Regions from separate parts of the Serratia odorifera genome, predicted to be linked through region 2. Evidence: predicted binding sites of a transcription regulator. Region 2 holds the regulator's gene; the other holds the start of a gene.
What was found. The regulator ArgR, encoded in region 2, controls arginine synthesis, uptake and breakdown. The targets are predictions, from matches to a motif close to ANTGAATAAAAATACANT.
Positions count from the first base shown of each region.

Region 1: the regulator ArgR is predicted to act here: its motif matches at 1,490-1,507, upstream of argA (amino-acid N-acetyltransferase).

Region 1 covers NZ_JBGMUT010000013.1:79,515-82,935, reverse strand. The annotation lists gene amiC (N-acetylmuramoyl-L-alanine amidase AmiC) at 55-1,311, opposite strand; gene argA (amino-acid N-acetyltransferase) at 1,542-2,867, shown strand; gene recD (exodeoxyribonuclease V subunit alpha) at 2,881-3,421, opposite strand, start outside.
Region 2 covers NZ_JBGMUT010000009.1:43,979-47,399, reverse strand. The annotation lists gene mdh (malate dehydrogenase) at 1-703, opposite strand, end outside; gene argR (transcriptional regulator ArgR) at 1,169-1,639, shown strand; gene yhcN (peroxide/acid stress response protein YhcN) at 2,056-2,319, shown strand; gene yhcN (peroxide/acid stress response protein YhcN) at 2,453-2,716, shown strand; gene mpl (UDP-N-acetylmuramate:L-alanyl-gamma-D-glutamyl-meso-diaminopimelate ligase) at 2,929-3,421, opposite strand, start outside.

The sequences.
Region 1 (3,421 bases), on a different contig from region 2:
AATTCCCCTCCCCAGGCGTTAATCACGCCGGACCACGCAGCCCGGCGCGCGCACTCAACGCCTGGCCAGCGCACCACCGTTGGCAAAGTAAGCCTTGATACCCGCCAGAATCGACTCGGCCACCTGCTGTTGAAAACGGCTGGTTCGCAACTTGCGTTCTTCTTCAACGTTGCTGATAAAAGCCGTCTCGACCAGAATCGACGGGATGTCCGGCGCCTTTAATACCGCAAAACCGGCCTGATCGACTCGGTTCTTGTGCAGCCGGTTGATTTTCCCCATGCGGTTCAGCACTTCTTTGCCAAACTTCAGGCTGTCGTTAATGGTCGCGGTTTGCAGCAAATCGAACATGGTGTGGTCGAGATAGCGGTCGCCGCTTTTGCTGACGCCGCCAATTTGATCTGATTCGTTCTGCGTCTGCGCCAGAAACTTCGCTGCGGCGCTGGTCGCCCCTTTGGTCGACAACGCAAACACCGAGGAGCCGCGGGCGGCCCGGCTGGTAAACGCATCGGCATGAATGGAAACGAACAGATCGGCGCGTTGCTTGCGTGCTTTGGCCACCCTCACCTTCAGCGGGATAAACACGTCTTCATTACGCGTCATAAACACTTTCATGTTGGGTTCACGCTTGATCATGGTGCTTAAACGGCGGGCAATTTGCAGCACGATGTCTTTCTCGCGCGTTTTGTATTTGCCGATAGCGCCGGGATCCTCACCGCCGTGGCCCGGATCGAGCATAATGACAATTGGCCGATCGCGCCCGGCCTTGCCGGCCTGCGGCGCCTGAGTTGGTGCCGGCAACGTCCGTTCCAAATCCCCTTTATTGTAATCTTCCAGCAATGCCAATAGCGGATCATACTCTTCGCCGGACGACGATTTGGACGGATACAAGTCCAGCACCAGTCGGTTACGGTATTCCGCCACCGGCGACAGGGTAAACATGTGCGGGCTGACGCTTCGCTTTAATTCCAGCACCAGGCGCACGGTATTCTTGTCAAACTGGCCGACGCGTGCCTGTTTCAGATAAGGATCGGCAGTCTGTACCTGGCCGGCGATGCCCTTGAGGATACTATTGAGATGCACGCCTTCGATATCCACCACGATACGATCGGGGTTGGTCAAGGCAAACTGCTTGTACTTCAGTTCCTCGTTGGATTCGAGCGTCACGCGGGTATAGGTAGAGGAAGGCCAGACGCGCACCGCAATCACGTGCGACGAGGCGGCAAAACCGACGCGGCTCACGCTCAGCAACCAGGTTGCGGCAACCCCCTGCAACAGACGACGGCGACCCAGATTGTGATTAGCGTTTGACATGCGGCTCCAGCAAAAAAATCAGCTTAAAAAAGCACCATAAAGTGAGAATGGCAAAAACTTTAACGAATCCATCCAGCGCTGTCACCAGAAAATCCTTTTATGTTTTGTCAATTTATTAACGATTTAGCGGTGTTAGCGCCAAAAAACCAATAAATTCCCACTTGCCATCAGCGCAAAAAAAGAATAAAAATACAAAAATACCGTATAAATATGCAAAAAGAGGTTTGACCGTGAAGGAACGTAGTACAGAGCTGGTTCAAGGATTCCGTCACTCAGTCCCTTATATCAATGCTCACCGCGGCAAGACTTTTGTGGTCATGCTGGGGGGAGAAGCCATTGAGCATGAGAATTTCTCCAACATCGTCAACGATATCGGCCTATTGCATAGTCTGGGCATCCGGCTGGTGGTGGTCTACGGCGCGCGGCCGCAGATTGACGGCAACCTGGCGTTGCATAACCTGGAGCCAATTTATCATAAGCATACTCGCGTCACCGATGCGCCGACGCTGGAGCTGGTCAAACAGGCCGCCGGTTTGTTGCAACTGGACATCACTGCCCGGCTGTCGATGAGTCTGAACAACACGCCGCTGCAAGGCGCACATATCAACGTGGTCAGCGGTAACTTTATCATTGCCCAACCGCTTGGCATCGATGACGGCGTGGATTATTGCCACAGCGGCCGCATTCGCCGCATTGACGAAGAGGCGATCCATCGCCAGCTCGACAGCAACGCCATCGTGCTGATCGGCCCGGTTGCCGTTTCCGTTACCGGTGAAAGCTTTAATCTAACGTCGGAAGAGGTTGCCACCCAGTTGGCGATCAAGCTCAAGGCGGAAAAAATGATTGGCTTCTGCTCGTCCCAAGGGGTTAACGACGAGGAAGGCAATATCATTTCCGAACTGTTCCCCAATGACGCACAAAAGCGTATTGAGGAGCTGGAACAGAGCGGTGATTACCATTCGGGCACCGTACGTTTCCTGCGCGGCGCGGTGAAAGCCTGCCGCAGCGGCGTACGGCGCAGCCACCTGATCAGCTATCAGGAAGACGGCGCGTTAGTGCAAGAGCTGTTCTCACGTGATGGTATCGGTACACAGATCGTGATGGAAAGCGCCGAACAGGTGCGGCGCGCCACCATCAACGATATTGGCGGTATTCTCGAGCTGATTCGCCCGCTGGAACAGCAAGGCATTCTGGTGCGCCGCTCGCGTGAGCAACTGGAAATGGAAATCGACAAGTTCACCATCATCGAACGCGATAACCTGACCATCGCCTGTGCCGCGCTATACCCATTCCCGGATGAGAAAATCGGTGAAATGGCCTGCGTGGCTGTGCATCCGGACTACCGCAGTTCATCGCGCGGCGAAATGCTGCTGCAAAGAGTGGAAACGCAGGCGCGCCAGATGGGGCTGAAAAAACTGTTCGTACTGACCACGCGCAGCATTCACTGGTTCCAGGAGCGGGGTTTCACTCCGGCGGACGTCGAGGTGCTGCCAATGCAGAAACAGGCGCTGTATAACTACCAGCGCCGTTCGAAGATCCTACTGGCCGACCTATAGCCCACCACCGACCTTAGCCCAGCGGTGTCTCACTGGGCTGAGCTACCATCACCAACCGCTCCGCCAGCCCGCTGCGCCGCTGGGTTGGCGTGCGGATGGCGCTGTTGAGCACCTTTTCACTTGCATACAGCGACAGCTGCCGACGCGCGCGGGTAATGGCGGTATACACCAGTTCACGCGTCAACACCGGCAGAAAGTGGTTGGGCAGTACCAGCACCGTATGGTCAAACTCTGAACCCTGAGACTTGTGCACCGTCATGGCAAAGGCGGTTTCATGAGCCGGCAAACGACTGGGTTGTACCGATTTGATATTGCCGTCCGGCAATTGGAAATGCACACGCAGTTCGCCGTTTTCCCCCGGCAGCGCAATGCCGATATCACCGTTAAACAGCCCCAACGCACTGTCGTTACGGCCAATCATCACCGGTCGACCACGATACCAGCGCCCGGCGGAAGCCAGGTTGCGACGAATCAGCCCCGCACGTTGCAACCCGCTTTCAATCCGCTCGTTCAGTCCGGCAACGCCAAAGGGTCCTTCCCGCAGCGCGCACAGC
Region 2 (3,421 bases):
CGAAACGTGCCGCAGCCTGGCCCATGGACAACGTAGCAGACCCGCCGCCGGCTTTTGCTTCAACCACTTCGGTACCTGCGTTCTGGATACGCTTGGTCAAGTCCGCAACTTCCTGCTCGCTGAAGGTAACGCCAGGGATCTGGGACAGCAATGGCAGGATGGTCACACCCGAGTGGCCACCGATTACCGGCACGTTCAGTTCTTCCGGCTTTTTGCCTTTCAACTCGGCCACGAAGGTGTTGGAACGAATGATATCCAGCGAGGTGACGCCAAACAGTTTGTTCTTGTCATACACACCGGCTTTTTTCAACACTTCGGCCGCGATGGCAACCGTGGTGTTCACCGGGTTGGTGATGATGCCGATGCAGGCTTTCGGGCAGGTTTCCGCCACTTGCTGGATCAGGTTACGCACGATGCCGGCGTTGACGTTGAACAGATCGGAGCGATCCATCCCTGGTTTACGCGCCACACCAGCGGAAATCAGTACTACATCCGCACCCTGCAAGGCAGGTTTTGCGTCTTCGCCGGCAAAGCCTTTGATGTTCACTGCGGTTGGGATGTGGCTTAAATCGACGGCAACGCCTGGGGTTACTGGGGCAATGTCGTAGAGGGAGAGTTCAGAACCTGAAGGAAGCTGGGTTTTGAGTAGAAGGGCGAGGGCCTGGCCGATACCGCCAGCAGCACCGAGAACTGCAACTTTCATCCTATACTCCTTTATTATCTTAAATATAAAAGCGCCGTGAATTTCTGGGTACGGACCTTAGATTATTACACCTTTTAAAACAATCTCTTAACAGTTGGATTGAGAGCTGGCGCAACAAAATGGCCTCGATCGCGGACATTTTAGATTAAATAGCTTACGCATTAAGGGCATAGCGCACACTAATCGAAAATAGTGCGAGGTTATTCACGAGCAAGTTAACCGGCCGTTACATTACACCCTTACACAACATCAGAACAACATCATTTTAATAACATTTTCTTTACCGGGGAGGCAGCTTTCCCCCCTGGGTGAAATGGGCATATTCATGAGATACGGATTTTGTTAAAATGCCGCCCTTTCCTTATTGTCCGGGCTATTTTGATTTTTCCGGACACTGCCTTATTGCATAAAAATTCATTTATATGCATAATAATGAACTCTATTGTTAACATTCACCGGTGCAAAATGCGTAATCCCGCAAAGCAGGAAGATCTGATCAAGGCGTTTAAAGCGTTATTGAAAGAAGAAAAATTCAGCTCGCAAGGCGAGATCGTTTTGGCGCTGCAGGAAGAAGGCTTCGAAAACATTAACCAATCCAAAGTGTCGCGCATGCTGACCAAGTTCGGCGCGGTGCGTACACGCAATGCCAAAATGGAAATGGTTTACTGCCTGCCAGCCGAACTGGGCGTGCCGACCACCTCCAGTCCGCTGAAGAATCTGGTACTGGACGTCGACCACAATGATGCGGTGGTCGTTATCCATACCAGCCCGGGTGCAGCACAGTTAATTGCCCGTTTACTCGACTCGTTGGGCAAATCCGAAGGCATACTGGGCACCATTGCTGGTGATGACACCATTTTTGTTACCCCGGCCAACACCTTCAGCGCGCGTCAACTGTATGAAGCTATCCTGACGCTGTTCGAGCAGGAACTGTGATCGCCATGGCTAATAAAATGCGGCTCTCCGCCGCGTTTTGTTAGCTTTTGCTTAACCACCGCTTTACGTTGCCGGCACATTCCCCCTCTCGACTACCACGTATAACGCCGCACAACACCCCACCTGCGACACATTTCCATGACATTTATCCGTAACTAGTGATACCTGCTATTAATTTCCGCACTTTTGGTCAAAAGCACTTAGCTTGTTGAAATTACATCTAATTAACAATAAAAGTGTGTTTTATGAGCGCTTTTTATTCCATTTGGATATAAAAAATAATCAATATTATGCGTAAGTTTCACAAGAAACTGTTAGCTAACTATTAATTTTTCGCGTTACTAGATGTATACTCATTTCCGTGACGTAAATCACAGTTCATGCGAACTGACAAAAGAATTCTAAGAGGCAAAATCATGAAAGTTAAAACTACAGTAATGACGTTAGGCGTTCTATCCATGCTTTCTTTCGGTGCATTTGCAGCACAATCCGTTAGCGCAGATCAGGCAACCAAACTGCAATCCGCAGGCACCATTACCGTTAGCGGCGTTGCCGGCGCACCGTCTGATATTCGCGCAGCGCTGTCTGCCAAAGCGGATGCCCAAGGCGCGACCGCTTACCGTGTGATTGAAGCGCGTAACGAAGGCAACTACCACGCCACCGCAGAAATCTATAAGTAAGTCAGCAGTACCGGCATTACCCGACAACGGGCAATAAATCTCTGGAAAACAGCAGTACCTGTCACGGCCTTCAAGAATAAAAAACGCTAGCAAGCCCTTCCTGGCCGGGATGGATACCTCAAGGACCACCAACATGAACATGAAAATCACTCTCGCTGCGGTCAGCCTGCTCTCAGCCGTCAGTTTCGGTGCCAGCGCCGCTACGCTGGTGGACAATGCACAAGCCAGCAACATGCAGACCATCGGTACCATTACTGCCAGCGGTGTGACCGGCTCCCCTTCCGACATTCGTCAGGCGCTGTCTGACAAAGCCGACAAGCAAGGCGCCAAAGCCTATCGCGTTATCGAAGCCTACGAAAATGGCAACTGGCACGCGACGGCCGAAATTTACAAATAACAATTCAGAGAACGCGTTACCGAACTGATTACCCTCGTCACTGCCACTGCCGAGTTTGACGTCAACGCGAATTCTTTGAAGAAACCCCTCGTCGTCCTATCCGACGAACCCCATTGCCCCCGCTCGCGGGGGCTTTTTTATGGGTGTAAAAAAGGGCCGCAAGCGGCCCTGTCATTACGATCGTCGGGGTGACGGCGCCCCCCGATTGTCTGTCAGTAACCTTGCGGTGCGGCCGGCTTGTTGGCCAGTGCCGTCAACAGCTTGTCGTGAATACCGCCGAAACCTCCGTTGCTCATCACCAGAATATGGTCGCCCGGCTGTGCCGTTTTCACCACCATCTCTACCAGCGTATCCACATCGGCGCTCCAATGGGCCGGCTGTACACAGGCTTCGGCCACTTCCGCCACCTGCCAGGGAATATGGTGTGGCTGGAACAGGAACACTTCGTCGGCCCGCCCCAGCGACGGCGCCAGTTCGTTCTTGTTGATACCCATTTTCATGGTGTTGGAGCGCGGTTCCAGCACCGCCAGGATGCGTGCGGTACCGCCGACCTTGCCGCGCAACGCCGCCAGCGTTGCCAGGATCGCCGTCGGGTGATGGGCGAAATCGTCATACACCGTGACGCCATTGGCTTCGCCGCGCAGTTCCAGACGGCGACGCGCGTTGATAAAATCATTCAACGCGCGGCAGGCGTCTGCCGGCAGC